DNA from 2 places in the Glutamicibacter ectropisis genome. Region 1 is predicted to be linked to the other one. Evidence: riboswitches for the same ligand, from Rfam matches in the RefSeq annotation. Region 1 holds a riboswitch; the other holds the start of a gene.
What was found. A riboswitch is a leader RNA that binds a small molecule or an ion and turns the genes downstream of it on or off. The one in region 1 is predicted to bind glycine.
Positions count from the first base shown of each region.

Region 2: it holds a riboswitch for glycine, as region 1 does, so the genes downstream of both, gcvP (aminomethyl-transferring glycine dehydrogenase) here and cycA (D-serine/D-alanine/glycine transporter) in region 1, are expected to answer to the same signal.

Region 1 is NZ_CP125942.1:3,146,984-3,162,790, reverse strand. Features, by position in the region: gene QMQ05_RS14840 (FUSC family protein) at 1-545, shown strand, start outside; gene cycA (D-serine/D-alanine/glycine transporter) at 615-2,105, opposite strand; glycine riboswitch at 2,282-2,389, opposite strand; glycine riboswitch at 2,391-2,489, opposite strand; gene QMQ05_RS14830 (LysE family translocator) at 2,630-3,250, opposite strand; gene QMQ05_RS14825 (Lrp/AsnC family transcriptional regulator) at 3,336-3,827, shown strand; gene QMQ05_RS14820 (heavy metal translocating P-type ATPase) at 3,921-6,164, opposite strand; gene QMQ05_RS14815 (heavy-metal-associated domain-containing protein) at 6,219-6,533, opposite strand; gene QMQ05_RS14810 (metal-sensitive transcriptional regulator) at 6,591-6,920, opposite strand; gene QMQ05_RS14805 (lipid II:glycine glycyltransferase FemX) at 7,017-8,159, shown strand; gene QMQ05_RS14800 (carbamoyl-phosphate synthase) at 8,173-9,447, shown strand; gene QMQ05_RS14795 (DUF4232 domain-containing protein) at 9,456-10,847, opposite strand; gene QMQ05_RS14790 (GatB/YqeY domain-containing protein) at 10,932-11,390, shown strand; gene QMQ05_RS14785 (DUF2786 domain-containing protein) at 11,516-12,283, opposite strand; gene QMQ05_RS14780 (hypothetical protein) at 12,502-12,666, shown strand; gene QMQ05_RS14775 (IclR family transcriptional regulator) at 12,697-13,365, opposite strand; gene QMQ05_RS14770 (purine-cytosine permease family protein) at 13,559-15,256, opposite strand; gene QMQ05_RS14765 (FAD-dependent monooxygenase) at 15,533-15,807, shown strand, end outside.
Region 2 is NZ_CP125942.1:2,754,231-2,770,037, forward strand. Features, by position in the region: gene QMQ05_RS12940 (hypothetical protein) at 1-1,131, opposite strand; gene QMQ05_RS12945 (NADH:flavin oxidoreductase/NADH oxidase) at 1,272-2,381, opposite strand; gene mgtE (magnesium transporter) at 2,449-3,807, opposite strand; gene QMQ05_RS12955 (L-serine ammonia-lyase) at 4,235-5,644, opposite strand; gene glyA (serine hydroxymethyltransferase) at 5,832-7,154, opposite strand; gene gcvH (glycine cleavage system protein GcvH) at 7,154-7,534, opposite strand; gene gcvT (glycine cleavage system aminomethyltransferase GcvT) at 7,595-8,722, opposite strand; gene gcvP (aminomethyl-transferring glycine dehydrogenase) at 8,735-11,581, opposite strand; glycine riboswitch at 11,747-11,844, opposite strand; gene QMQ05_RS12980 (SGNH/GDSL hydrolase family protein) at 11,946-12,734, opposite strand; gene QMQ05_RS12985 (serine hydrolase domain-containing protein) at 12,780-13,940, opposite strand; gene QMQ05_RS12990 (APC family permease) at 14,204-15,655, shown strand; gene QMQ05_RS12995 (RNase H family protein) at 15,735-15,807, opposite strand, start outside.

The sequences.
Region 1 (15,807 bases):
TGCTCGGGCTCTCGCTACGCCGATCCCATCTCTTTCATACGCTCCGCGCTGGATACTCTTGGGCACCATCGTCACGGGCCCTGCGCGAATCAGCACAAATGGGGCTGGGCGTATTGCTGGCAGGTATCGCTGCCGAACTTCTCAACGGAGGCCACTGGTATTGGGCCAGCCTGGGAGCCATTGCAGCGGTAACCGGAATCGACGCCTATGCTCGGGTGGCCCGCGGGCTGCAACGTAGTGTCGGAACATGCGTTGGTGTGGTGCTCACCGCTGCGGTGCTCGTCTTTGAGCCACCGATCTGGGTCCTCTTGGCCGTCGCGATCATCGGTCAGATCTGTATTGAACTGGTGATTCTGCGCAACTACGCCATCGGTATGGTGTTCATGACCGTGACTGCATTGTTGATGGTTCACATAGTCTCCCCAGAGCCCGCCTCCAGCCTGCTCATCGACCGCGTGGCCATGACCGCACTGGGCGCCGCTGTGGGTGCCGTGCAGAGCATTATCATCGGAATCATTGCCAGCCGGCGCCAAATCGTCAGTTAGGAAAAACAGTAGTCCCGCACCTAAGGAACACGGTGCGGGACTACTGAAAACGGTCTAACTCAACGACAGTTACCGACGGGCTTCCTGTTCCAGGTGCTCATCACTGTGGCCGAAAGCCTTGCTGTCCCGGTAGGCGGCAGCTTCGTAGCGTTCGTGGGCCACCTTGCCCATGTGGGCAACGCGCAGTGCTTCATGCCGCGGATTGCGTCGCACAAACAGGTACCCCACGCCCAAGATCAGGAACCAGCTCGGTGTGACCAGCAAAGCGACCAGGGTGTCAGGCTGGGTGGTCAGCGCCCACAAGATGAACCCGAAGAAGCCCAAGACTACATAGGGCATAACCCGTCCGCCGGGAACCTTAAAGTTCGATGCATCGTGCAGGTGCGGTCGACGAGCGCGGAACACCAGGTAGCTGAGCAGGATGATGGTCCACACGAACATGAAGCACAAGGCCGAAACGGTGGTGACCAGCGTGAAGGCCTCCATGACTGAATCGCCACTGTAGAGCAGGACCACGCCGGCGAGCAGGAACATGCACGAGAACATTAGGGCGTTTCTTGGGACCTTGCGGCCTGAAAGCTTCTTGAAACCACTTGGCGCATCACCTTCCTGAGCCAAACCACGCAGCATGCGGGAAGTGGAGTAGATCCCGGAGTTGGCGCTGGAAGTAGCGCTGGTGAGTACCACGAAGTTGATGACGCCGGCCGCGCCGGCCAGGCCTGCTAAGGCGAACATTCCCACGAAGGGGGAGTTCTCCGAGGAGAACAGCGTCCACGGCTGCACGGTCATCAAAATGATCAAGGCGCCGACGTAGAAGAAGAGAATACGCAGCGGAATGGAGTTGATGGCCTTGGGCAGGGTCTTCTCCGGGTCCTTGGTTTCGGCGGCGGTGGTGCCGACCAGTTCGATGCCAACAAAGGCGAAAACCGCAATTTGGAATCCGGCTACGAAGCCCATGAATCCGGTGGGGAACATTCCTCCATTAGTCCACAGGTTCGCTACCGAGGCGGTGGCATCATTGTGTTGGAAGCCGGTAATGATCATGACCAGACCCACGACGATCAATGCACCAATGGCCACGATCTTGATCAGTGCAAACCAGAATTCGGTTTCACCAAAGGCCTTAACGGTAGCCAGGTTCAGGACCAGCAACAGGGCGATGCACGCCAATGCCGGGATCCACAACGGCAGGTCACCCCACCAGAAGGCCACATAGTGGGCGATGGCGACCACGTCGGCGATGCCGGTGACCACCCAGCAGAACCAATAGGTCCAGCCGGTGAAAAATGCTGCCCAGGGACCCAAGAGGTCGCCGGCGAAATCGGCAAAAGTCTTGTAGTTCAGGTTGCTCAGCAAAAGTTCGCCCATGGCGCGCATGACGAAGAAGAGCATGAAGCCGATGACCATGTAGACGAAGATGACCGATGGGCCTGCCACGGAAATGGTCTTGCCCGAGCCCATGAAGAGTCCGGTGCCGATGGCACCGCCAATGGCGATGAGCTGGATGTGCCGATTAGAAAGTCCGCGTTCGAGTGTGGGATCAGAACTGGTGGTACTCATGCTGGTTGCCTTCCAGGAGTGTGGCGTGACGCCTAGCAACTTTCTTTGCTGAGAACGCCAATATCGCCTGGCTCCGGGAAGACAACGATAGCCAGATGCACTAAGAGCAACTGCTAGCTATGCCCATTGGAGAGAGCCAGCGAACTGGTGAACTACAAGCGTCACTGTTCGTGGTCCCTCCCCAATCTGTATAGTGACCTGAGAGTTTTCGCTTGGACCCGACTACTGGGCCAAACTTGCTCCTTCGGTGAGCGCAGAATACTCTGCACTGCTTTCCAGAGTTGCCTTCTCGTGGCGGTGCGGATGCCTGAGAGTTTCCCGGGGAGGAAATTGCTCCTACGGCGCCCGCCCTTGGTGAGGACGGGACTCTCCCGCCACGCATCAACGGCACAAATGGTGATTGCTATCACAGTATGCGCAGAATAATGAATGTGATGCAAGTCGCACACGTGAAGATGTCGCGCGATCCTCAGGGTAGACCCTTGTCGGGGTTCGCCTAAAAGTGGCGCAAGGGGTATTCGCGTTCAGCTTCCGATGGTCATCAAGTGATGGATAGCCGTGGCCAAGAGTCCGCCACCGATCAGCAAAAGGGCTGCACCACCAAGTAGGGCGATGGCGCGGTCCGCCCAAGCATGGCGCTGCAGCCCGCAGGTGCGAACGAGCAGGATTGTCAGGCCCCACCACAATCCGGAGCCAAGGATAATCGTGGCGCACAGGGTGATGGTGCGGATCGTCGTGTGTTCGTCGTGGCCAATGAACTGCGGCAGGATCGCGGCGAAAAATAGGAGTGCTTTCGGGTTGGTGGCGTTGGTGGCGAAGCCACGTACAAACCCGGTGGGCGTTCGCGGTGCCACTGTAGGGGAAGCCACCTGCGTTCGGCGAAGCCCGGAGCGCAGCATGCTGTAGCCCATCCATAAAAGTACTCCGGCACCGAGTACCTGCACGATGTCCAATGCACCGGGGATTGAAAGAATTAGTGCAGTGACCCCTGCGACCGCCAATAGTGTGTGCAGGGTTAACCCGCCCAGGATGCCCAGCGTGGTGGACGCCGCCTCGCGTGCGCCACGGGTTGCTGAATTCAGGACCAGTATGAGGTCGGGGCCGGGGACCGCTAGTGTCACGAGCAGTGCCAGGATGAATGCCACCCAAGATTCCAATGCCAAAGTTGAACTCCGATTTATAGACAAATTCTTCCAACAAGATATGCCCCGGATTCGTTAGGGTTGAGGCATGGATGAATCGCAGAAGAAATCAGAGAGAGTTCCCGAATTGGATTCGGTTGATTGGGCAATTCTTGAATTGCTGCAGGTTGACGCGACGATTCCGAATAAAGACATCGCCGCCAAAGTAGGCATCGCCGCTAGCACCTGCCTGGAACGGATCAAGCGCATGCGTCGCAACGGCACGATTACTGCCACGCGGGCCCATGTCCTGCCCAGCCTGCTGGGCCGCGGCGAACAGGCCTTCTTAGGGATCCAGGTCCGTCCACACGCTCGAGAAACCGCCAACGATTTTGTGCAGAAGGCCCTAGCCCTGCCTGAGACGCTGGCGTTGTATAACGTCAGCGGTAACGACGATTATCTGGTCCACGTAGCGGTGGCCAATAGCACCGAGTTACAAAGCCTGATCATCGACAAGCTGTTGGCCCTGCCTCAGGTGGTGCACTGCCGTACGCAACTGATTTTTGTTGAGCCGTGGGTGGCCCCGCTGCGGCATCGCTAAGTTTGCTGGCCGCTGGCTGTCTTGGCCAAAGAACGCCACAGGGGCGCTGACACCTCGATAGGTGTCAGCGCCCCTGTTCAACTAGGCGCTTGGCTATTTGCCAAAGCGGCGTAACCGCAGCGAATTCGCCACGACCAGCACCGAGCTAGCTGCCATGGCAGCGCCCGCAATCATTGGGTTTAGCAAACCCAGGGCAGCGATCGGGATGCCTGCGGTGTTGTAGGCGAAGGCCCAGAATAGGTTCATCTTGATCGTGGATAGGGTTTTTGCCGAGAGATCGATAGCGGCGCTGACCTGGTGCAGGTCATTGCCCATTAGGGTGATGTCGGCGGCTTCAATGGCCACGTCGGTGCCTGAGCCCATGGCGATACCAAGATCTGCCTGGGCCAGTGCTGGGGCATCGTTGACACCGTCGCCCACCATGGCCACAACCTTGCCTTGGGCTTGTAGTTCGGCAATGGTCCGCGACTTATCTGCGGGGAAGACCCCAGCGAAAACATCTGCCGGATCGATGCCTACCTTGGCTGCCACCTTCATGGCAACCGAGGGGTTATCGCCGGTGAGCAGAACTACCCGCAGGCCACGTCGTTGTAATTCGGTGATGGCTGCGGCCGAGGATTCCTTGATCTGGTCGGCCACCGAGATGACAGCCTGGAACTGTTGGTCCACCGAAACTAAGATCGCAGTGGCCCCTGCAGCTTCAGCCTCTTCTAACAGTGCCTGAGCAGATGCATCGAGCACGGTGCCCTGCGCTGCTAACCAGCTGGGGCGCCCAACAACAACGCGCTGGCCATCAACAAGTCCCATCACGCCGCCACCGGGCTCCGAATGGAAATCGGTGGCCTGAGCCAAGGGACCAAGTTCTGCCCCCGCACGGGCGATAGCCTGAGCGATCGGGTGCTCCGAATGATGTTCTACGGCCGCCGCGAGCTGCAGGATCTCATCAGCGTCTACCCCAGCAACCGGGGTGGTGCCCGTATGGGCCATGATGCCGGTGGTGACGGTGCCGGTCTTATCCAAGACCACGGTGTCCAGCTTGCGAGTATCTTCCAAGACCTGCGGGCCGCGGATCAAGATCCCTAATTGCGCGCCACGACCGGTACCGACCAGAAGCCCAATCGGGGTAGCCAGACCCAGAGCACAAGGGCAAGCGATCACCAGTACGGCCACCGCAGCACTAAAGGCTTGATATGGATCGGAACTGATCAGCCACCAGATACCAAAGGTAGCCAGCGCAATGGCCAAAACAATGGGAACAAAGACTGCAGAAATACGGTCAGCTAATCGTGCAATGGGCGCCTTACCCGACTGGGCTTCGGAGACCAGCTTGCCCATCTGGGCCAGGGTCGTTTCCGCGCCGACTCGAGAAGCCTTGATGACCAAGCGTCCTGAAGTGTTCAGCGTTGCGCCAGTGACTTCGGAACCAACCTTGACTTCCTGGGGCACCGATTCGCCGGTCAGCAGTGAAGTGTCTACCGCACTGGATCCCTCGACGACGACGCCATCGGTGGCGATTTTCTCTCCGGGGCGCACCACAAAGTGGTCACCGACCTGCAATTGTGCTGCCGGAATCTTGACTTCTTGGCCATCACGCAGAACTACCGCGTCCTTGGCCCCCAAGTTCAGCAGGGACTTCAGCGCATCCGAGGCTGAAGACTTGGCGCGATGCTCTAAGTAGCGACCCAGCAGGAGCAGGGTCGCCACCACGCCGGCGGTTTCAAAGTAGAGCGCGTGCTCAGTCATCGCCATGCCGGTATGCGCCGTCATCTGCGGATCAAGGATGAGCTGAATGGCAGAGAAGAGGTAGGCAGCCAACACACCCAAGGACACCAGCGTGTCCATGGTGGAGGAGAAGTGGCGAGCGTTGATCGCCGCTGCCTTATGGAAAGGCCATGCACCGTAAAAGACCACGGGTGTGGCCAGCGCGAACGCCACCCAACCCCAGTGCGGGAACTGGGCAACCGGGATCATCGAGATCACGAACAGTGGAATGGTGAAGACCGCCGAAACGATCAGTCGCAGCAAGAGGTGGTTGGGTACTAGATGCTCGTGGCCGGAGTGCTCGTCATGCTCACCGTGTTCGGGAACTGCCGGTTTCTTGAGCGTCGCCGTGTATCCGGCTGCTTCAACGGTGCTGATCAGCGTTTCGTCGCTAACACCCTGGGGTACCTCCACCTTGGCGGTCTCCAAGGGGAGGTTGACTGAGGCGGTGACCCCGGGGAGTTTACCGAGTTTACGTTCCACCCGGTTCACGCATGAAGCGCAAGTCATGCCTTGAATATCTAGGTCTACGGTGCGTACTTCGGGTTGCGCTTGTTCTGGCGCGTGGGAAGACATTTTTACCTTGCACTTTCTTGCCACCTTTGGTGGCGTGGTGCCTGGCTGATGAAGCTAGGCGTTGATTGCTTCTACGGTGTAACCGGCCTCGTCAATGGCTTCGCGGATGCTCGATTCGCTCAGCTTCTCGGTCGAAGTGACGGTGGCGGTGGAGATGCCTTGGGCATCGAGAAGGACGTCGACGTTCTGCACACCGGATAGTTCTTTGAGCTCTTCAGTGACCGATGCGACGCAGTGGCCACAGGTCATGCCCGAAATTTTGATCTCGGTTTGGTTAGTGAGCGGTGTGGCTTGCTCACGAGTAGTGATCTGAAGTCCCTGTGCTGGTGTGGCGTTGTTTTCGGAGGAGCATCCGCAGTTGCAGCTCATGATCTTGCTCTCTTTCGATGAATTCTGTGTGAATGTGTTTTGAGGATAAAGAAGTGGCTATCGCACGAGTCGGGAAATCGCTGCCGTGGCTTCAGCGATCTTTTCCTGAACGATGGTGGGGTCGCCGGTCTCGATGGAAGACTTCGCCGCATCAACCACACAATGGCCGATGTGATCATCGATGAGTTGCACGCTGACCTTGTGCAATGCGGCGTTGATCGCGGAGATCTGGGTCAGGATGTCGATGCAGTATTTGTCTTCATCCACCATCTTGGCGACCCCGCGAACTTGGCCTTCGATGCGCTTGAGGCGACGCTCCAGCGCAGACTTGTCTGCGTGATAGCCGTGATGCTCGGCGTGGGTATCTGGGCTCTGGCTGGTTTCCATACCTCAATAATACCCCTCGGGGGTATTAAGTCAAATACCATCCGGGGGTATCTAGCCTCCCTGCTTATCTGCACGAAGCACGATAGGATTTCACCCGTGAGCCACAACGACCTGCACGTGCGTCCGATTTCCAGCGCCGAACACTCAGCCTTCCTTGAAACCGCCCACGACGTCAGCTTCCTGCAGCGTCCGGAATGGGCCCGGGTCAAGGGCGGCTGGCGTGGCGAATCCCTCGGCTTCTTCGACCAAGACGAACTGGTAGGCACCGCCCTGGTGCTGCACCGAGCCGCCCCCGTGATCAAAAAGACTCTTGCCTACGTACCCGACGGTCCGGTCATCGACTTTCAGACCTACCGGGCAGAGAACGTCATTGGACCACTGGCCGCCTACCTCAAAAACCGTGGCGCCTTCCAGCTGAAAATGGGGCCAGGACGCGAAGTGCGCACCTGGGCGGCCGCAGCTGTGCGCAAGAATCTCGGCAAGGAAGGCTTCAACCAGCTTTCCGACCTCGAACTTAAATCCAGCTCCGAGCAGGCCCTTGCTCTGAACGACGCACTGCTAGATCTTGGATTCACCAAGGAAGACGTTGGACTGGACTTCGGTGCCGGTCAGCCAGAATACGTAGCCCGCGTCGCGCTGCAGGACGAAGAAGGCAACCAGCTGGACGTAGATCAGGTCATGGCCAGCTACTCGTCGACCACCCGCAATGAAACTCGCAAGGCACTCAAGAGCACCTTGGAAATCGAGGTGGGCGACACCGAGGACATGGCCCGCTTCCATGCCCTGTATAACCACACGGCGGACCGCCAAGAATTCACCGGTCGCCCACTGAGCTACTTTGAAACCATGCACCGGGTGCTCAACGAAGCAGTGCCAGGATCCTGCACCCTGTACATCGCCAGCAATGAAGGCGTGGATCTTGCGGCATCCATCGTGATCCGTTCCTCCAACCTGGCCTGGTATCTCTACGGCGCATCGTCCTCGGAACACCGTAAGCTCTTCGCCCCGAAGGCGATCATGAACCGCATGGTGGAAGACTCCATCGCTGCCGGTTGCCGCTACCTTGATCAGGGTGGCGTCAGCGCCACCTTGGATAAGGACCACCACCTATCAGGGTTGACCAAGTTCAAGACCAACACTGGTTGCGACATTGTGCAGACCAACGGCGAATGGGACCTAGCGCTGAACAAACCGCTGGCCTGGGCTTTCGAAAAGTACATGAACTGGCGCAAGAAGTAGGGAAAACAGCACTTTGGCAATAGATCCAACCCAGCCCTTCGTCCCGGTCATCCTTGGCGGAGATATTGGAACCTACACCCTGGCCCGCGAATTTTACGAGGCGTACGGGGTACGCTCGGTCGTGTTGCCGGCAGCTGGCAACGGAGTCATTGAACATTCGGTGGCCATCGAATTGCGCCCCATTGGTTCTATGGCCGATGAAGCACGCGTGGTTGCGGCACTAAGGGACTTGGCTGCCGAGCTGAATGCCGATTCCTCGCGCCCACTAATGCTCTTTGGTTCCTTGGACTTCCACATTATGTTGATTGCCAAGCACCGCGAGCAACTCGAAGAGCACTTCGTGATTCCCTACCCAGAGTTGGAAACCATCGAAGCGGCCGCGCTGAAGGAAAACTTCTATGCGCTCGCCGACAAGCTCCAGATTGCTCACCCGCGCACGGCCGTGTACTACCCGGGTACTGAGCTAGATGCGATGGCCAAGGACTTCACCTACCCGGTGATTGGCAAGCCTTCAAGCTCGGGGAACTGGATCGCCGCAAAGTTCGAGGGCAAGCAAAAAATCCACACCATCAACTCCCGGGCAGAACTTGAGAGCCTACTGGCAAAGATTGACGGCAGTGGCTACACCTCGGGCTACATCCTGCAGGAATACGTTCCCGGCGGCGATGACGCGATGCGCCTATGCACCTACTTCGCCACCCAAGAAGGCAAAGTCATCTTCGCTGGATACGGTGAAGTGGTCATCGAAGAACATGCGCCACTGGTGCTGGGTAATTCGGCAGCGATTGTCACCGGTCAGAATGATCAGATGGCCGCTGATGGTGCGCGCATGCTTGAAGAGCTGGGCTGGCGCGGTATTGCGATGATTGACGCGAAATTTGATCGCCGCGATGGGCAGATCAAGTTCTTCGAGATCAACCCGCGTCTGGGGCGAAACCACTTCTATCTGACCGCTGCAGGGGTCAACCCGGCGCGTTTCTACGTGACCGAGTTCCTCGGACCAGACTTTGATAATTCGGATCCGCAGACGGATGCGGTGATGGAGACTGCCGCTGGGGTACTACAGCTGCGCCACGAACAACTATTTACCGTCCTGCCACATCACTTGTTGCGACAGTTCCTTGACAGTGAAACGGGTAAAAAAGCTGCAGCACTGCTCAAGGCCGGCAAGGTTGCTAACCCGTTGAAATTCTCGGCAGAAAAGAATCCTCGCCGTAAGTTGTACTTGGTATTAAACGCGGTGAACCATTACCGCAAGTACAAGAAATTCCCGCCGCGCGCCCAGTAGGTTGACGCTTACGGGCGTTCGGCTGATGGCTGCTGGCCGACGTTACTTGGTATCGGCCAGCCATCGAGGGCTTGAAGCCAGTGGCTTTGGGTGACCTCACCACCATCCAGAATATCGAGGCTCGTGGTGGAACCTTCGGTCTCGGGGACGTAAGTAGCTTGGGGGAATCCGGACATCGCGGCAATCCTCAGCGAAGTAGTTTCATCCGGATCATTCGTTGTAGACATGGCCATCCACTTCAGCGCAGACATGACACTTTCTCCGGCCGGAATCACCACGCGCTCGCTGAGAATATTGCTCATCGGCATCAGCGATACATCGTTTTGGGATTCGCCCTGAGCGTTAAGGAACTGAATCTTCGGATACCCGTTGATGGCGCAGGAAGAAGCCGACATATTTTTGGCGTACACAGCCATATATCGTGATCCGGCAGCGGCATCTGGAGAACCGAGACTCAGTTCTAAGTCATCCTGCGTGCAACTTGGTGCTGCGGAATTCTTGGGCCACGCGCTGACTCCATCGGGCAATTGCGCTGGGCGAGCAATGAGCGATTCGGGAAGCTTTTGGCCAACCCAGCCTTCGATAATGTCGGCGTAGCCAGCATCGCTGATGGCGAACGCGGTAGGTTCCTGCAATGGCGAATGCTTCTTCAGCCATGATTCAAGCTGAGCAACCTCTTGCGATCCAGCTTCTGCGGTGGAATGTACCGAAAGGCCACTGGAATCGAAGATAGAGATTTCTACAGACTCGTGGGTGGCAGCCTCTAAGGTCAGTTCAAACTCGGCGAGATCCAATGGCTGATCGGAGCTATACCTGACTGAGGAATCCTCCAGGGCAAGACTAATAGGCCATTCATGCTCGGCGGTGTATTCGCCGAGGACCTTCAAGGACGGGATATCTTTGGCAACTGCAGATCCTTGACCCACACTTTGGGCACCGAGCTGACGCAGGGTGAAGGCCTGGGTGATTTGCTCTTTGATGTCTTCACCCGCAGAGACGTCCAATGGATACAGTTCGAGATCTGGAATGTCAGAATCCTGCGGTTCTCCGGAAACAAAACGCGCCGAACTATGTACTAAGGGTTGTCCGTCGACGAAATCTTGTATTCGAGTCGATGCTTCTTGAGCTAACTCGCCGGCTTGGTCTGCAGCCAGAGATTCGTCGAGTTTCACAGTCCATGAGGCTTGAGCAGAGTCTCCGTCCTTGGCATCAACGGCGGTGACTTCGTAGTCAACTTCTGCTTTATCGATACCTTCTTGATGCTTCAAATCCGAGGCAAGAGCGCAAAACTCTTTCGGCGCATCACAGATATTGAATGCTCTCCAAGGTTTCCAAATCACCACGGCAACCACCGCGAGGACAAACGTCGCGATGATGATGCCAATGAGCCGTGGTTTCATTTAGTTACCGTACCAAGGCAACCAATGGAATATTGGCGTCAAAGGGTAAAGTTTCAATCACACGTACTTTGAAAGCGAGACCCCATGAGTTTGAAAGATCGCCTGCGCGAAGACAGCATCGTCCACCTGAAAGCAGGCAACGAGCTGGAGAAAACCACCCTACGCAATATCTTGAGCGCCATTGGCACCAAGGAGAAGTCGGGCAAGAATCCCAGCGAACTCAATGACCAAGACGTCGAGAACCTGTTGCGCAAGGAAGTCAGCAACCGCGAAGAAACCGCGGCGTTAGCTGCCAAGGATGGTCGTGCCGAACATGCTGAGCGTGAGTTGGCCGAGGCTGCATTCATCTCCACCTACCTGCCAAAGATGCTCGACGAGGCTGAAGCCCAGAGCATCGTGGATAAGGTGATGGCTGAGCTTGCCTCAGATCATGAGCTGAGCATGAAAGACATGGGCCAGGCCATGAAGCTGGTTGGGGCTGAAATTGCTGGTCGTTTTGACGGTAAGGCAGTATCCCAGATGGTCCGCGCCAAGCTTGGCTAACGCTGGTGAACCAGCAGTGAGGGTCGTTCTTCGGAACGGCCCTTTTGCGTATCTCCGACAGTTAAAAATTTCCACTAAGCGAGACTTACTCGAAATTTTAGGGGTAAATTTCGAATAAGCAGGTCCTAGCTAGCGACTTCGCCGGCCGATCCACTGGATTCAACATCTTTTCCAAAACCAAGGTCGGCACGGCTACCGGCCACCCGTCCAGCCAATGCAGCATTCAAGCTACCGGTGGCGGCTCGATTTCGGCTTCGGCGCAGGGATGGATACTTTTCGCTCACGAATTCATCAACCTGTTCTTTGCGACTGACCAAAACTAGCTCGGTACCGCTACCGTTGTGTTGGCTCTCCTCCTGATAAAGGTCACGGAGGCGCTCGGCCACCTGCAGGTAAAAACTGCGTTGGAACTCTCGGCGCTCAATGACTTTTTCGGAATCGGTCCAATCCCAAGCCAGATACTTTCCTTCTTCGCCCCACCAGTGGCTCATCGCTAGGCTCGCCTGAATCACCAGGGAGGAGAACAGGCTTTTGACGGTACTCACGTCTGACTCGTGGCCAATGATGTACAAGCGACAGAAGCTTGAATAGTTCGTCTGCAATAGGGTCACAGTCCTAAACGCATGGCCCACCGAGGAAAGTCCGTCGCGTTGACCTAGCCGGTAGGTGCCGCTCATATCAAAGTGCTCTTCGATGATCGGCTCCTTCTTTTTGCCAGGGCCGGTCGGCTGCGCGTCCAGCTCCGCGCGCCCAATGCCATACCGAACCATGAGCCGTTCAGCGTGCTCTTGGAAGGTTTGTGCTTCTGCCGGAAAGTTGGTGTTTTCTGCCTTGTTGAGCAGTAACGCGATGCGTTCCTTGAGTCGTTGAAGCTTCTGTTCAGAGGTGCTCATGACATCTTCTTTCCGGGCAGTGCGATAGGTAGTGAAACGGTTTGTACTGGTTCACGGCACTAGTGTTGCAGGTCGTGGAGAATGCTGCTTGGCAGGGTGTGGGTAACTGTTTGGAAACGACTCTAGCCGGTGATGCGATCCGCGCGTAGAGTGAAGGCACCAAGCAGGTCCAGCACGCCTCGGGTGCAGAATTCGGGGCTGTTTTAGGAGAGGTTCTGATGGGCGATTTTCGGGTATACACCATGGATGAGCGGGCCACCTACCTGGCTCCTTCGTGTGAGCGTTGCGGACAGCATCGGCACATTGTGTGGGACAAGGTCGAAGGAACAGAAACCTACAAACCCCGCGATGCTGGGTGTTCTAACGAGGCCTGCACCGCGTAGGCAATCATCGGTAGGAGACATCTCAGGTAATTAGTTCAGTCGAATTCCCAGCGCAGCTGAGATGCGCTGGGAAGCTGAGGACAATACCTGAGCAATATGCTCTTCATCTAGCTCTAGTGGAGGGTAAATTACCGCGATGGCAGCGGGTTTTGCCTGCGGTAAAACCAAGGGTACGGCGATGGAGTGTAGCCCCGGAATGACTTCGTCGTGACTGGATTCGAAAGTTTTCGCCGGATACTGACTAGGATTGAGCTGCGAACGGATGACTCGTCCCGGTGCGCCATCATCAATGGGATGTCGTGTGCCAGGACGTTGGGCCACCGTCGCATCAGCCAAGCGTGGTTCGGCCGTGCTCAAAGTGACTGCCGCTTCACCATCAAAGACCACGAGCAAGGCAGTCATGCGAAGTTCATCGGAGACCGCAGCCAATTCGGGAGCCGCCGCAGACTGCAGCGATTTGGCAACATTGCGGGCCAGCGCGCCGAGGCGTGCGCCCAGTTCTAAATCTCCCGAAGGCATGCGTTCAACAAATCCGTACTGTTCAAACGTCTTGACCAGTCGATAGGCCATGGAACGGTGAATGCCCAGTTGGGCGGCCAGTTCAGCAACGCTCAGTGGTGCGTTCGATTCGCCAATGAGGGTCAGTGCTTCGAGCCCGCGGCCCAAAGTTTGGGATCCGCCTTCGGTGGATTTGGTCATTGCTTCATCATTTCATCTCGCCTGCCGGTAGCTCGGCAAGGTACTACTCTCGGTGTTCAGTTTCTTGCTCACAGCCTAGCCCAATGCCTTCATAGTCAATGACAGACCCTTGGCCTAGCGAACGTTGAAGGCAGGCTACGTTGCGTAGCCTGCCTTCAACGAAGAATGTCCTTTTTAGGGTCAAGTCCCTGACTTAGCGGATCGGTGGATCTGCCGGTAACAGGTGCTCACCGGTGCGGTCGGTGGCCAGAGCCAACGAGGAGATGTACTGTTTCTCCCCATTCTCGCTTGGTATGGCGGAGGCCAACATGTCCGGACGTTCGAACTTCAATCCGGTCACGCAGCAGGTGTACAGCTCATCGCTCGGGTTACCATCGGCATCCAACAGCGGACTGTCGATGCCGTCATCGCTGCGACGTAGGTAGTAGCGACCCTTGGTGATGATGGCCAAGACCGGTGGCAACAACAACGCCAAGCCGACGGCTACCAGAGGGCTGAACGGCTGAATCTGCGGGCCGAGCAAGCCGAAGAACACGGCGATGGAGGCGATGGCGGAGACAAGCATCGAGATGAAGCCCACCGGGTTCACCGCATAGAGCATGCCACGGCGGAATTCCGGCACCTTAGGAGAGAGCTTGAGCAGGTACTTGTTGATGGCGATGTCGCTGGCCACTGTGACCACCCAGGCCATGGCGCAGTTCGCGTAGAAGCCCAGCACGGTATTGAGGAAGTCGAACATATTCGATTCCATCAAGATCAGCGCGATGCCCAGATTGACCAGCACGAACACCATGCGACCTGGATAGGTTTTGGTGACTCGGGTGAAGGAGTTGGTCCAGGCCAGCGAGCCGGAATAGGCGTTGGTGACGTTGATCTTGATTTGCGAGATGACCACTAGGACCACCGCCAGGCTCATGGCCAGCCATGCCGGCATCATTTCGCGGTAGACACCGAGAAATTGGTGAACCGGCTCGTTTGCGGTGGCCGAAGCCTGGGGGTCCAGCGTGGCGATCAGGTACACCGCGATGAACATGCCGGTGATCTGCTTGATAGCACCGAAGATCACCCAGCCTGGACCGCCAAGGATCACGGCGGTCCACCAGCTGCGCGCATTGGCTGCAGTCTTGGGAGGCATGAAGCGAAGGTAGTCGATCTGTTCGGCGATCTGTGCCATTAAGGAGAGGCAAACGCCGGCCGCCAGCATCGCCGAAGCGAAGTTCACTCCCTGGCTATTGCCCTGCTCGCCAGCATAGTTCACGAAAGTGTCGACGGACTGCGGGTGGGTGGCGACGAGATAGACCATAGGAACAACCATCAAGACCAGCCAAAGCGGTGTGGTCCAAACCTGCAGCTTAGCTAGGGTCTTCATGCCGTAAATAACCAGCGGGATGACCATGAGGGTTGATATCGCATAGCCCAGCGCTTTAGGAATGCCTAAGCCCAGTTCCAAGCCTTGGGCCATGATGGCACCTTCGAGCGCGAAGAAGATAAAGGTGAAAGTGGCAAAAATGACGTTGGTGACGATTGAACCGTAGTAGCCGAACCCGGATCCGCGGGTGATTAGATCCAGGTCGAGGTTGTAGCGGGCCGCATAATAGGCCAGCGGGAAACCTGTAACGAAGATGATCACCGCGGCAATCAGCACGCCAGTGATTGCGCTCGCCGTGCCGTGGGCCAGAGCGATATTCGCCCCGATGGAGAAGTCGGCGAGATAAGCGATTCCACCGAGGGCGCTGGTGGCTACCACCGAAGGAACCCAGCGGCGGTAGGAGCGTGGGGCGAACCGTAGCGTGTAGTCCTCTAAGGATTCTTTGGCGGCGTTGAGTTGACCCTGATTTGTGCCGCCGGTTGTACTGACCGGTGCCTGTTGTTCTTCATTCGTCGTTGTCATGTGCTCCAGCCTAGGAAGCGGATGTTTCGCAGAGATTGGGGTTTCTGTGTCCGGAACGTAAATTACGTCGGCTTCGCGTAAACCCTTGGTTACATGGGCTGTTATCTATTTCTGTGTGTTGTTCCGTTCACTGTCCGGGGGTGGTTGCGCGAAACAGAGTCTCCGGAGCATGGTGTAAGTGGTCACATTGGGGCTACACTTGTTTCTATAGTTAGAACAGTGTCGCAACTATAGAGACAAAGAAGTTTTTGTGGCACAGAACTAGGAGTCACCGCAATGCAGATTCATCACCGGGGATACGTTTCAGGCGACCCACGCGTCAAAGAAGCCGCCGGCTATGGGGTCAACCGGGCAACAGAAATTCCCGAGGAAATGGATGTGCTGATTGTCGGGACCGGTCCGGCCGCTTCCGTTGTCACCGCCCAGCTCTCACGATTCCCAAGCATCAACGTACGCGCCATCGAGATGCGCCCCGGACGGCTAGAAGTTGGTCAGGCGGACGGCATCCAGGCCCGTTCGGTGGAAACGTTCCAAGCTTTCGGTTTCGCCAA
Region 2 (15,807 bases), 390 kb from region 1:
TTAGGACTTAGCCCAGCGCAGCAAGGCCGCGATACCTGCGCCATCTGGAATGACAGAATCCGGAACATAACGGATCGTGGCGTCAGTCAGAGCGGTAGCCCGCAAGAGCACCTCCGGTGCCGGCCATTCGCCAGCCACGAGTTCTGCGTGGTCATCCCCATCCTGATGCGCAAGCCAAGGTTCAGCACTCAATGCACGCAAAGTATGCTCATCTTGGTACTGCCCAACCAGAACAGTTTCAGCCTGGGCCGACTGTAAAGCGGTCACCACTTCATCGAGTCCGACCGCCAAGAGGGAACGACCGTTACCCGATTGCTCAGCAACTTTCGCCTCTAAATCAGCCAGGGCTTTACTCTTCACATCCTCGATCAGTTTGCTGATCTGCGCATCTACCTGCTTTACGTCTGCGCCACCTGTTCGAGTGTGCGAATCAATGACTTCTACATATTCTTTGAGGGTTGCCGGTATTTGAGCAATAACTGCCTCTCGAGCTTTGATGTCCCCGGAGATCACGATCAGTCGAACGTAGTTCTCGGCTGCCATCTTTTTAATGAGCCCGGCCACTTCGTCTGCGTTTCTGCGGACCATTTCATCCGCGGCTGCCTGCGCCTTGGGCTGATCATATTCGCCGGGGACCTTACGGGCATGGTGAATTTCTTCGGGTAACCCGACGATTCCTTGGCTGGTGACACGTTCCGGTGACGTGGTGTTATATAGATAGACCTCGCCACCGTCCTTGCCGACCTCAGCGACCAGGTAAGAAAAGGAACCACCGCGAGCACGGGCCAACGCGGTGAAATTCGGGAATGGTCCTACATCCACCGTTGGACTTTGAACCTTGAGTCCAGGAATGATTTCGTTGAGAACAACTTCGCCAGCATGAACCGCAACAAACCGTGCAACCGGTGCTCGCAGACCCTCCGCAGGATCTAAAGCGCCGATGAGTGCTTGGACATCTTCTGCCTGGGCTTGTTGAGACTTCAGCAATTTGGCAACATCTTCCGGGAGCCGGTCGGCAGCTTCTTGAGCGGCCGTCGTGCCCAGTGAAGCGTCCACCAGAGCGGTGCTCCACGAACCATTCCTTCGATAGAGCGAAGCGTCGATTCCATTAGAATCCGCGCGTAGTGCCATGCTGACTCCCTTCCGCACGCGACCCTTGGCCGCGTTGCGACTAGATCCGTGGCTCTAACCTAACATCACTATTCAGTGGCTGGAAGAGGTAACCAGAAACTAACCTGTGGTTTGGAAGAAAGTCAGCATCCCTTCAACTTTTACCAGCGACCACGCCAGTACTGCACTGGGTAAGCCTTCTTGGCACCAAGTTGCTGCGCGGCGTGGTTCGGCCACTGCGGGTTGCCCAAAGCCGCTCGTCCGATACTCACACCATCGGCTTGTCCAGTCACGACAATTTGCTCCGCCTGAATTGCATCGGTAATCGCACCAACGGCCGTAACGAAGGCGTCTTCCGGAAGAGCCTGTTTGACTGCCTGGGCCAGAGGCACTTGATAGCCAGGTCCGGTCGGGCCGGCATACGCGCCGATCCCTGCGCTGGACAGATCGAAGGCACGAACTCCTAGGTCATACATTTCCTTCGCCAATTTCACTGTGTCTTCCAGACGCCATCCTCCTTCCAGCCAGTCTTCGCCAGAGAAGCGAATACCTAACGCCTTATCTTCTGGCCACACTGCAGAAATAGCGCTGACAAGTTCACGCAAGTACCTAGTGCGGTTTTCGAAGCTTCCACCATATTCATCGGTGCGTTGGTTATTTAGTGGTGAGAGGAATTGGTGGATCAGGTATCCGTGGGCCGCGTGAATCTGAATCAGGTCAAACCCGGCGACGTCGGCACGCTGGGCGGCTCGTGCCCAGTCCTGCACAGATTTTTGGATCTGTTCAATGCTCATGGCCGTTGCTGGTTTGAGGCCAAAAATATCGGTGGACGAGGCACTGAAAGTTTCCCAACCGCCGTCTTCATCACTAATACTGCCAACTTTTCCTGCTGCCTCAATGTCTTCCAGCCAACCGTAGGTGGAAGCCTTGGCACCGGCATGGGCCAGCTGTACACCAACGGCTGCTCCATGGGAACGAATGTACTGGGTAATGGGTTTCCAGGCTTCGACCTGTTCTTCATTCCACAGTCCCGTGTCTCGATCCGAGATACGCCCCTCTGGCGCAACGGCGGTTGCCTCGGTGATGATCAAGGAAAAACCGCCGTGCGCCATGGAACCTAGGTGCGTTAGCTGCCAAGTGGTTGGAATGCCATCGCGCTGTGCGACCACGTACTGGCACATCGGAGGCAGGACTACACGATTGCGAAGCTGCAGTCCTGCTCCGCTCTTAGTAGGGATGGTGACTTCAGAAAATAGTTTGCTTTGAGGCATACCTATTGTGACGTTGGGGTCGACTCGTTTATTCCGAGGCAAGATTCGTGTCCATCTGCTGGATACGTCACTGACCGAGCACTATGACCGCAACGCTAAGGTAAACAATCAGTCCAGCTGCGTCCACGAAGGTGGAAATGAATGGATTCGAGAACACCGCAGGATCAGCTTTGAAGAACTTTCCGATAATGGGCATAGCTCCGCCGACGGCCGCCGCCACGGCGCACAACACAATGAGCGTCATTCCAATGATCAGGCCAACCTTCAGCTCAAAAGCCACGCTAGCAATGATCAAGGCGAGGGTTCCTAAGCACAGCCCGAGCAAGGCCCCAATTCGTACTTCACGGAAGATGACACGGCCCAAGTCACGCACGCGCACATCACCCATGGCCAGAGCACGAGTCACGGTGGTGGCTGCCTGATTACCGGTATTACCGCCAATGCCAACGATGAGTGGAATAAACAAGCTCAGGACCACCATGGACTCTAGAGTCTGTTCGAACGTGGCAAGAACCTTCACAGTCAAGGTAGCGCCGATGGCCAAAACGAGTAGCCAGACGATCCTGGCTCGCACCAGTTTCCGAAGAGGCGTGCCAAGGTAGGGACGGTACAGAGGCTCAGTTCCAGCGCTTCGTGCAGTGCGTGATTCTTCGGCGTCTTCCAATAGATCGATGGCATCGCTCAAGGGAAGCGCACCAATCAGACGCCCTTCGTTATCTAGGACCGGCATCAGGTCTAAGTGGCGGTCTACAGCTCGACGGGCAGCTTGGATATCCGATTCCGCGGCCTGAGCTGTAGGTAGTTCCTTGCTGATCGCAGATACGCGCTGGTTGCGTGGCTGCCCAAGGAGCTCACTGAGCCGCAGGGCACCAAGGAAACGACGCGTCGAGTCAACCACCATGATGATGTGGCCATGCTCCGTTGCACCAAGTTGCGGTGTTATTCGTTCTAGCGTCTGTCCTACGGTGAAATCAGGTAGCGTGGTGATGACTTGAGGCGACATCACCCGTCCAACACTGGAGTCTTGATAGCCGAGCAGCACTGCGGTGGCCTGACGCTGCTGCGCGTCTAGTCCAACAAGTAGTTGCGATGCGACAGTTGCTGGAAGCTCATCGAGCAGAGCAACTCGATCGGCAGGTTCAAGGGCGGCGAAAGCATCTACCACGGCTTCTTGCTGGAGACTTTCGATGAGTTCTGCTTGAACTACAGTATCTAAGTCTTGGAAAACTTCTAAGGCGCGCTCTTTGTCGAGTAGCCGATAGAGAATTGCAGCGTCGGTAGTTTTCAACGCCTCAATTTGTTTGATGAGCTGTCCCAGATCAAGAGACCGTAGCAGGGTGGCTAGTGGCTGAAAATCCTCGTTCGTAAGGCGGCTGCGGATCTCTAGCGAAGTAGTTGAAAAGTCTACGTATTCGAAGGTGAACATTGTTGTCGTCCAATGCGTTCGTTGCGCGCAATTTTCGGCCTCACAAGCAACTACTCACCGTTCTCCACTCAGGAACTGGGTGATAAATCAGTCAATATTTGCGTGCACGAAATGGCGCATACCAATAGTGGGTAGGCTACGAACTCGAGGGCGTTCACCGAGGCCCTGAAGAAAGGTTTTCAGGCTCAGCGTGAAGTAAGGAAGCGGTGAGCTCGTAGGTAAATAGATCGACTAGAACTGCCGTCCATGAAGCTCACCTCCTAAGATTCCGAAGCGTGGTCTCAGGCTTCGTACATTGCTAGTTCTATCAGAAGTTGTCGCCTAATGGCCAATAACAAGGGCGTATCTCACATTAAACATCTTGTGTTAAAGAGAGAGATGGGAGGCCGGATTTTCCGGCCTCCCTCAAACAAGATTTAGCGAGTGACTAGCATTCGACGACGTTGACGGCCAACCCGCCCATCGCCGTTTCCTTATACTTATCGCTCATATCCTTGCCCGTTTCACGCATCGTGATGATTACTTCGTCTAGGGTCACGTGATGCACACCGTCACCCATCAACGCCATCTTCGCAGCGTTCACCGCCTTGGAAGCGGCAATCGCATTACGCTCAATACAAGGAATCTGCACCAAACCACCAATAGGATCACAGGTCAAACCGAGGTTATGCTCCATTGCAATCTCGGCTGCGTTCTCTACCTGTGCCGCGGTTCCACCCAGCACCTCAGCCAACCCAGCAGCCGCCATCGACGACGCAGAACCGACCTCACCCTGACAACCAACTTCAGCACCAGAAATAGACGCCTGCTCTTTATACAAGACACCCACAGCACCAGCAGTCAGCAAGAAATTAACTACAGCGTCATGCTTCTCATCTTCATTCCAGTACTTAGCGCCCGGAGCATAATGCGTAGCGTAGAACAACACCGCAGGAATAATACCGGCAGCACCATTAGTCGGTGCCGTCACCACCCGGCCGCCGGAAGCATTTTCCTCATTAACAGCCAACGCCACCAGGTTGATCCACTCCTGCCAAAACACAGGATCCCGGTCCTTATCTTCCTTGCGCAACCGTTCATGCCATTCCGGGGCACGGCGGCGAACCTTCAGCCCACCAGGCAACACCCCGGTACGCTCCAGAGCTGAGTCCTTGCAGTCTTCCATCACCTGATAAATGTGAATCAATCCGGAACGGATTTCTTCACGGCTACGGTATGCCAACTCATTAGACATCATGATCTGGGCAATAGACTTACCCGTAGTCTCTGTATGCTCCAACAGTTGAGCTGCGGTAGTAAAAGGATACGGCTGCTGCTGCAGCTTTTCTTCCAAGTTCTTCTCAATACGCTCTTCGGCGCCTTCGCGCACGATAAAGCCACCGCCCACGGAGAAGAAGGTTTCATTCACTAGTTCTTCGTCTTGGGCATCAAGGGCCACAAACTTCACACCATTGGTGTGACGTGGTAGCACGGTCAAAGGGTGCTGGATCATGTCACCGACGCCGTAGGTCAAGTCCTTGCGCTGACCTAACTGCGCTGCCAGCTGCAGGACACCGGTAGCTTCCATCTGTTCCAGGCGTTCATCAACCTGGGACGGGAGCACCGTTTCAGGCTCAAAACCTTCCAGCCCCAACATGATGGCGGTAAAGGTTCCGTGACCACGACCGGTAGCAGCTAGAGACCCGTAGACATCAACCCGGATCTTTTCCAGGGCGTCCATTTTCTCTTCACGGATTACTTGGGCAATAAAAGCGTGCGCTGCACGCATTGGCCCCACGGTATGGCTGGACGAGGGTCCAATGCCAACCGAGAAAAGATCGAATACGCTAACCGACATGGCAGCTCACATCCTTAGAACGTCGGTAATCCGGGGTGCTCACTCCCCAGAGATGGTGTGGTACGTCAGGGCTCACCCTTGATCCGCGTGCATGAGGCGGTACTGGGTGAACTTTCTGTAAGTGAAAAACTGCGGGCCCGAAAAGCGAATGTTCCGCCTTCCGGGCCCGCCTCTTCCGAAGAAGAAGTTACTCGGAAACCTTAGCCAGGTCCGGGTACAGTGGGTGCGCCTCGGCGAGCTTCAGAACACGGTCCTTCAGCTCTGGAAGGGCAGCGGTATTGCCGTCGGCACCTGCGATCAGAGTCTGAGCAATGATCTCAGCTACCTCAGCGAATGCCGCCTCCGAGAAGCCACGGGTGGCCAATGCTGGGGTACCAATACGCAGACCCGAGGTAGTCATTGGTGGGCGTGGGTCGAATGGCACCGCGTTGCGGTTAACTGTGATCTCAACCTGTGCCAGCAGATCTTCTGCCTGCTGACCGTCAAGCTCCGAGTTACGAAGATCAACCAAGACCAGGTGCACGTCGGTGCCGCCGGTCAGTACGCTGATGCCCTTAGCTGCAACATCTTCCTGGTTCAGACGCTCAGCAAGAATGCGGGAGCCAGCTAAGGTGCGCTGCTGACGTTCCTTGAACTCTTCGGAAGCAGCAATCTTGAAGGCTACTGCCTTACCTGCGATGACGTGCTCCAGTGGGCCGCCCTGCTGGCCTGGGAAGACCGCGGAATTCAGCTTCTTGGCGATTTCAGCATCGTTGGACAGGATGATGCCACCACGAGGACCGGCAAGGGTCTTGTGGGTGGTCGAGGTAACCACGTGTGCGTGTGGCACTGGCGATGGGTGCAGACCAGCTGCAACCAGACCTGCGAAGTGTGCCATATCCACGAACAGGTAAGCGCCGACCTTGTCAGCGATCTCGCGGAATCGCTTGAAGTCCAGCTGACGTGGGTAGGCCGACCAGCCTGCCACGATCATCTTTGGTTGGTGCTCTACGGCCAGGCGCTCGACCTCGTCCATGTCCACCAGGTTGGTCTCTTCGTTCACACCGTAAGGAACGATGTTGAACAGGCGACCGGAGAAGTTCAGCTTCATACCGTGGGTCAGGTGTCCACCGTGTGCCAGGTTCAGACCCAGTACGGTGTCGCCTGGGCGAACCAGTGCGTGGTAGACCGAAGCGTTAGCCTGGGCACCGGAGTGAGGCTGAACGTTGGCGAAACCTGCACCAAACAGTTCCTTGATACGCTCGATGGCCAGGGTCTCAATGACGTCGACCTCTTCGCAGCCACCGTAGTAGCGGCGACCTGGGTAGCCTTCAGCGTACTTGTTGGTCAGTACCGAACCCTGAGCCTGCATGACAGCCTGAGCAGTGTGGTTCTCCGAGGCAATCATTTCCAGACCGCGCTGCTGGCGAGCCAGTTCAGCGTCGATGCGCTGTGCGACCTCTGGGTCAAGGGCTGCTAGCGACTGGGTCAGTGACACTGGTGCTAGGGATTCAAAAGTCTGGTTGCTCATTACTGGACGTCTCCACCGTTCGCGCTTGCGTAGTCTGCTGCAGAGAGCAGCGGACCTTCTTCGGTAACCTCTACGGTGAACAGCCAGCCGGCACCGTATGGGTCTTCGTTCAGGATTGCTGGGTTGTCAACGGCCTCGTCGTTGATGGCAACAACGGTGCCGGTCACTGGCGAGTACAGGTCGGAAACCGACTTGGTGGATTCCACCTCGCCACAGGTTTCGCCTGCGGTCACCGCATCGCCAACCTCTGGCAGGTCCACGTAGACCACGTCGCCCAGGGCGTCTGCAGCGATCTGGGTGATGCCGACCTTAGCTGGGGATGAAGCGTCCAGCCACTCGTGCTCTGCCGAGTAGCGCAATGACGAAAGAACTTTACTCACGGTATTTCCTCTCCCAAGGGAATAAGCGGGCGTTTTGCTTGGCCCTACTGATGTTTAACGTTACTTGGCTCGCGTGTAGAACGGCAGTTCGACGACGACAAATGGCAAAGTCTTACCGCGCAGATCTACCTCTAGCTCGGTACCAACTTCACTGAATTGTGCATCCACATACCCTAGGGCTACCGGGTAACCAAGGGTCGGAGATGGCTGGCCGGAGGTGATTTCTCCGACAGTGGCCCCGTCCTTGACGATGGCATAACCACCGCGGCCGGCGCGCTTACCCAGACCCTTCAGACCAACCAGCTTGCGTGCTGGGCTCTGCTCTCGCAAGGCTTCCAGGGCCTTTCGACCCACAAAATCTTCTTCCTTCTTGAAGGAGACTACAGGGCCAAATCCCGCATCAAATGGGGTTCGTTCCAGGCTCAGCTCGTTACCGTACAACGGCATACCGGCTTCCAAACGAAGTGAGTCGCGGGCGGCCAAGCCACACGGAACCAATTCGTAATCCGCACCAATGGTGATGATCTTGCTCCACAGTTCGGCGGCCTGTTCATTTTCGATGATCAATTCGAAGCCGTCTTCACCGGTGTATCCTGTGCGCGCCAGCAGTACGTCCATACCGCCGAGCACCAGATTAGCCGCTGCATAATATTTCAGTTCTGTGACGCTCTGGGCTACTGCTTCATCCGCTGCCAGCTTGGCAACGATGGCCTCAGCGTTGGGTCCCTGAACTGCAATCAGGGACTGGCGAGCCGAAGCGTTATCCAGCTGAACATCAAATCCTGCTACTCGTTCTTCCAAAGCTGCAGCCACCACATCAGCATTGCCAGCGTTAGGAACGACGAGGAATTTCTCTTCCTCAAGGCGGTACACGATCAGATCATCGATGATCTTGCCTTCTTCATTCAAGATCAGCGAGTACTTGGCCTTGCCCACCTTCATGATGGTGAAGTTTCCAGCCAACGCGGTGTTCAGCGCGATGCCGGCCTGTGGACCGGAGAGGTAAACCTCGCCCATGTGGGACAGGTCAAAGAGTCCTGCGGTGGAACGAACTGCCCGGTGCTCGGCCAGTTCAGAACCGTACTTCAGTGGCATATCCCAGCCACCAAAGTCGGTGAAGTTTGCGCCGAGTTCTGCGTGCTGGGCATGCAGGGCGGTGTGCTTAAGTTCTTGGGTAGTTTCAGTCATCTCAAACTCTTTCTAGTCTTCGAAGGCTTCAGGAGCAGGGCAGGAGCAGATCAGGTTACGGTCGCCACCGGCGCCGTCAATACGGCCCACAGCTGGGAAGTACTTATCGAACTTCAAGCCGGAGACCGGGAAAGCAGCCTGCTCTACCGAGTACTTGCGATCCCAATTGCTGTTGATCACCGCGGTAGCAGTGTGTGGGGCGTTGCGCAGTGGTGACTGCTCGATGCTGTAGACGCCCGAGAGAACTTCTTCCATTTCCTGACGGATGGTGATCATGGCTTCGATGAAGCGCTCGATCTCGCCCAAGTCCTCGGACTCCGTTGGCTCAACCATCAAGGTGCCAGCCACTGGGAAGGACAGGGTTGGTGCGTGGAACCCAAAGTCGATCAGACGCTTGGCCACATCTTCTGCGGTGACCCCGGTCTTGGCGGTCAGTTCACGCAGGTCCAAGATGCACTCGTGTGCCACCAGGTCCTTGTTGCCGGTGAAGAGCACTGGGAAGTGTTCGTTCAGGCACTTAGCGATGTAGTTAGCGTTCAAGATTGCGTGCTTGGTGGCTTCGGTCAAACCATCGCCGCCCATCATGGCAATGTAAGCCCAAGAGATCGGCAGGACGCCGGCCGAGCCAAAGGCGGTGGCCACTACCGGCACACCATCGCGCTCGGTGTAGCTGCCCGAGGCATCGCCTGGCAAAAATGGCAGCAGGTGCTCGCCGACACCGATTGGGCCGACGCCTGGACCGCCACCACCGTGAGGGATGCAGAAGGTCTTGTGCAGGTTCAGGTGCGACACGTCGCCGCCGAACTTACCTGGCTGGGCCAGACCCACCATGGCGTTCATGTTGGCACCGTCGATGTACACCTGACCACCGGCTGCGTGAACCTTATCGCAGACCACACGCACGTCGGCGTCGTAGACACCGTGGGTGGATGGGTAGGTGATCATGATGGCGGCCAGTACGTCCTTGTTGGCCTCGATCTTGGCATCCAAATCATTGGCGTCAATGGTGCCGTCGGCAGCGGTCTTCACGACGACCACCTTCATACCAGCCAGTACTGCCGAAGCAGCGTTGGTGCCGTGGGCCGAGGCAGGGATCAGGCAGACATTGCGCTGGGCTTCTCCACGCGATGCGTGGTAGCCGGAGATGGCAAGCAGGCCTGCGTATTCGCCCTGGGATCCTGCGTTGGGCTGGATGGAGACGCCAGCGTAACCGGTGATCGCGGTCAAACGGCCTTCAAGGTCGGTGATCAGTTCACGCCAACCCACACTCTGTTCAGCTGGAACATAAGGGTGGATGGAAGCGAATTCTGGCCAGGTGATGGATTCCATCTCGGCAGCCGAGTTCAGCTTCATGGTGCACGAGCCCAGCGGGATCATGGTGCGATCCAGTGCCAGGTCACGGTCCGAGAGGCGACGCAGGTAACGCATCATCTGGGTCTCGGAGGAAATGGTGTTAAAGATTGGGTGGGTCAGGTAGTTGCTGGTGCGGACCTGGGAGGCTGGGATGTCGAATCCTTCGGGGGCCGAAAGCTCCACGCCGAAAACGCCCAGCAGGGTCTTGACGATATCCGAGGTGGTGGTCTCGTCGGTGGACACGCCCACCTGGGTGTCGTTGATCTTGCGCAGGTTGATCCCTGCTTCATTGGCGGCCGAGATGATCTGCTCAGCGTTCTCAACGTTGACTACTACGGTGTCGAAGAAGCTCTGAGAAGCCAAGGTGAATCCACCGGCTACCAGGGAGCTAGCAATCACGCGAGCGTGGTTGTTGGCGCGACTAGCGATCTGCTTCAGGCCTGCTGGGCCGTGGTACACCGCGTACATTGAGGCACAGATGGCCAACAGTGCTTGGGCGGTACAAATGTTGCTGGTCGCCTTTTCACGGCGAATGTGCTGTTCGCGGGTCTGCAGTGCCAGACGGTAGGCAGGAACTCCGGCGTCGTCCACCGAAACACCAACTAGGCGTCCTGGCATGGAGCGGGTCAGGCCATCGGCTACAGCCATGTAGGCTGCGTGCGGACCACCGAAGAACAGTGGCACACCAAAACGCTGGGTGTTACCCACGGCAATATCTGCGCCCTGCTCACCGGGAGGGGTGATCATGGTCAGAGCCAGCAGGTCAGCGATGACGGTGACCATGGCGCCGGCTTCCTTGGCGGCGGCGATGATGCCTTCATGCTCTGCGATGGAGCCGTTGTTACCTGGCTGCTGCAGCAGGATGCCGGAGATGTCACCCTCTGGCAGACCAGCGGACAGGTCAGCGACTTCAACTTCGAAGCCCAGTGCGTCGGCGCGGCCCTGCACGACCTTGATGGTCTGCGGGAAGATATTGGAGTCCAGGACGGTCTTGCCCTTGGCCTTCTTCTTGTTGGCGCGGCGCATCATCAGCACTGCTTCGGCGGCGGCCGAGGATTCGTCCAGCAGCGAGGCGTTGGCGATCGGCAGACCGGTCAGATCCATGACCATGGTCTGGAAGTTCAGCAGGGCTTCTAGGCGGCCCTGGGAGATTTCCGGCTGGTACGGGGTGTAGGCGGTGTACCAGGCAGGGTTTTCCACGATGTTGCGGCGGATTACCGCTGGGGTGATGGTGTCGTAGAAGCCCTGGCCGATCATCTGGGTCTTCATGACGTTCTTCGAGGCAAGCGCACGCAGGTGGGCCAAGGCTTCGGTTTCGCTCAGTGCGGCTGGGATATCCAGCATGGAGTCTTGGCGAATGTCTGCCGGAACGGCGGTATCGATCAGATCATCTAGGCTGCTGTAGCCCAGAGTCTGAAGCATGGTCTCTACATCTGCTGGACGCGGGCCGATATGGCGAGAAACAAATTCGCTTGTTGTTGAAGCCGAAGTCTGCGTGACGGTCATGGTGCTGGAGTCTCCACGGGGATCTGTCTTGGCGCATGCCAAAGGAAGGACGCTTTGCCTCCCCATCCCTGTTGCACTACCTGAGAGTTTTACACGTCCGGCCAACTAAGCCGGGCGCTTGCACCTTCGGTGAACCGGTTCTGGCCGGCTACTTTCCAGAGTTGCCTCGTGATGGCGGTACGGGGGCCTGAGAGTTTCCTGGGGAGGAATTGCTCCTACGGCGCCCGTCCATGGTGTGAACGGGACTCTCCCGCCATCCGTCTATGGCGTGTGCTACCGGTCAGAGAGCTGCAGCACACCACCATGTTACCTGCCCCGCGCTGAACGTCAAAGACACTAACGAAGAAAAACCGTCACAAAACGTTTAATTCGTGGCTGCGGAAAGCTGAAGGTACTGAGGATACTTGGCTGAGAGCGTGTCTCCCGAGGAGGTTCCGGTCAGTCGACGCTTGATCCACGGCGCTAAATGTTCTCTTGCCCAACCCAATTCAGCCTTGAGTTTTTCACCGCGTGAGTTCACTGCCAATTCGGGAAGAACGGGAGCCTGAATCAGTTGCGACCAATCATCATCAGTGACCTGGTGCTCAGCTAATACTTCGAGCACCTTGGAGGCCATCAGGCCATGCCCCAGTTCGTTCATGTGCAGTCGGTCCACGGCCCAGTAGCGTACGTCCGAAAATTCTCGCCACCGCCAGTAATCGGCAATGATCGCGCCGTGGGCATCGGCGATCTCGCGAACCTTCTCGTTATAAATGGCCGTGCGTGGACGGGTCTTGGAGAACAGCGGGGACTCAACGGTGTCAAAACCGGTAAATAGCAACACGGTGCTCCCGGCCTCGTTGAAGCGTCGGACAATTCCTTCATAACCACGCATCAGTGCGTCAAGGTCTGCTGTGGGCCGCAGAATGTCATTGCCGCCGGCATAGATGCTGACCAAATCTGGTTTCATGGACAGCCCTTGGTCGAGCTGCTGGTTAATGACCTGACCGATCTTTTTGCCACGCACCGCAAGGTTGGCGTATTCCCAGTCCCCTTGGGTGCAAAGCACTTCCGCGACTCGGTCGGCCCAACCGCGCACCTGATTGGGGCGTCCCAGATCAACGTCGCCAACGCCTTCTGTGAATGAATCACCTAATGCCAGAAACTTCTTCACTTCAATCCCACTTCGTATTTCTGATGCTCTTGCGATTTGGACAGATTAGTAGGTTTTTGCTTTGGCGTTCTTCGCCAGGATCAATTGTCGGGCTAGTTGTGAGAGCTGCACACCGGTGGCGGTGTCCCTGACCCCTTCATTACGCGAAGGAATGAAACCAAAGCCCAGTTGGTAGGCAGGATCAGCGAAGGCCAAGGAAGAGTTTGCCCCGTCATGCCCGTAGGCAAAGATGGATCCATAATTCACTCGAGCCGTGGCTTTCATGAACCCTAGGGCGAAGGCCTGCAACAGACCATTGGTTCGGTCGTGGCCATAGACCAATTCGGTAGAAACCCGAGACCAGGTATCTTCGCTGAGGAATCCGCTGGTGGCTCCAAGTGCCGGAACGGCTCCGAAGGAGGCTGCGTAAATCCCGGCCAAACCTTGAGCATTGGCGACACCGCCCATGGATGCTGGCCCAAGTTCACGCACCTGCGCGGCATTGGCCAGTTCGTGCCAGTTGTATACCGGGCCGTCGGCCAGTGCGAATCCGGAAGCGGAGTTCACGGCCAGGCCGCCTGGCGAGAATGGATCAAAGAATTCGGTGGGCGCATCTAGGGCCGGGAGCACGTCGCGGTAGCGCGGTTCCAGGGCCGGATCTTGACCGATATAGACGTCAACGCCCAATGGTTTACGGATGCGCTCTTCAAATACTTCTTGCAGTTCTTTGCCGGTGACTCGGCGGACCAGTTCTTCCATGAGCACGCCCATGGTGATGGCGTGGTAACCGACAATGTTTTGACCCAAAGGCCAGATGCTTGGCATGGAGGCCAGGACCTTGGCGTATTCAGCCGAGTTCAGCAATACCTCGCTTGGTACTCCCCCGGGAACTCCAAGGACACCGGCTTGGTGGCTGAGTACTTCGCCGACGCTCAGGGCGCTTTTGCCTCCAGCGCCAAATTCAGGCCAGTAGGTCACCATCGGTGCGTTGGGATCGATCAGGCCATCTTGCACCAGTAGGGCGATGACCAGTGCACTCAGACCTTTGGTGCAGGAAAAGACGCAGGTCAGGGAATCTGCAGCAAGGTGCTCCCCCACACTATGGCTGAGGACTAGTTCGCCTCGGTGATAAACGGCTAGCTGCGCCGAATAGTCTTCTTCTTCGGCGGCTCGTGCTTCCAGAGCCTGAGCCAATGGTGCGAAATCTTCGCTGATCACCGAGTCCATGTACATCCTTAAACCGCTTGTCCCTTTTCAACTAACCCTAGTCGGATTCACCATGATTCTCGATGGACGCGCCTTGACACGCCTTTGGGGATATCCGTACGTCAAGTCACAGGTTCAAATGCCAAATACCGTTCATCGTTCCTTTACTACCGCTGAACCTGCGAGTCTGTGAGCCAGCCCGGTAGGCGGTTTGCCGACCTTGAACGCAACCACTAAGTTTGTCATGCTTGCCACCAATATTTGAAGGAGATGAACTCGATCGCATGACTGTGGATAGTGACTCGCCGGTAACCCCGAGCCAGGATTCAGAACTCAAGCGGGTGATCGGCCCAAAGCTGCTGCTATTCCTCATCATGGGCGATATTATCGGCGCAGGTATTTTTGCTATTACCGGCAAGGTTGCCGGACAGGTTGGCGGCGCAGCATGGCTACCTTTTTTGGTGGCCTTCGCCATCGCCACCCTCACCGCTTTCAGCTACTTGGAACTGGTGACCAAATACCCTCATGCCGCCGGCGCAGCACTGTATGTGCATAAAGCCTTCGGCGTCCATTTCGTCACCTTCATCGTGGCCTTTACCGTGGCCTGTTCTGGCATTACCAGCGCCGCTACTTCGGCAACTTTGGTGGGACAAAACCTCTTGATTGGCTTCGGCCAGTTCATTGATGGAGTACCAACCACACCGCAGGCCGGCATGTGGGCAGCGATTGCCATCATCGTGATCCTCGCGTTGATCAACCTGCGTGGTGTTGGTGAGAGCGTGAAGTTCAACCTCGTGCTGACCATCGTGTCGCTGGCCATCATGGCCGTAATCATCGGTATCGGTTTCGCTGTCATTGCCTCGGGTCAGGGCGATGTAAGCCGTCTGGTGGTCTTCGAAACCCCCTCGGATCGTAGCATTTTCGCGGCGGTGACCATGGGTACCGCTATTGCGTTCTTCGCCATGGTGGGCTTCGAAGACTCGGTAAACCTGGTTGAAGAGACAAAGAACCCGAATAAGATCTTCCCGAAGATCATGCTCATTGGTCTGGGCTTGTGCGCGGTGATTTACATGCTGGTGGCCATCACCGTGATCATGGTCATCCCTACCGGCGACCTGCTCAACCCAAAGAACCCGGATGCCGGCATCCTGCTGGATGTGGTGCGCATTGGTGCTCCCAACATTCCTGTCGATGCTATTTTCCCGTTTGTCACCGTCTTCGCGGTGGTCAATACCGCGCTGATGAACATGTTGATGGCCAGCCGTTTGCTTTACGGTATGGCACGTCAGGGCGTGCTGCCACAGTTCTTGGGCAAGGTGCACTCCACCCGCCGCTCCCCTTGGGTAGCCATCCTATTCAGCACGGTGATGGCGATCGCTTTGGTTGCTTATGTGAACCTCGACAGCGAGAACGGTATCGTCGGCTCACTCGGTGGTACCACGGCATTGTTGCTCCTCTGTGTCTTCGCAGTAGTGAACGTGTCGTTGCTGGTTCTTCGCCGCGAAAAGGCACCAGCAGATGCCTTCCGCGCACCAACGATCATCCCGATTCTTGGCGTCGTCTTCTGTTTGTTCCTTGCCGGACCGTGGGCTCGTTCTCGCGAAGACTGGGTGCAGTATGAGATCGCTGGTCTGCTGTTGCTCATCGGCGTGGCGCTGTGGGCGTTGACGTGGCTGATCAATCGCATTAATTACAAGAAGGGCATCATTGAGACTCACCCTGGAGACTACAAATAATTAGTCGCTAAAAACTACGGTCCACCAAGATTTTCTTGGTGGACCGTAGCTTTATAAAATGTGATTCAGCCTGTCGGCGCTAAGCGGAGCGCTCGATAGTTTCCTGACGGAAGCGAAGTTTCCATTCGCCCTGACCTTGCTGCCACCAGGAG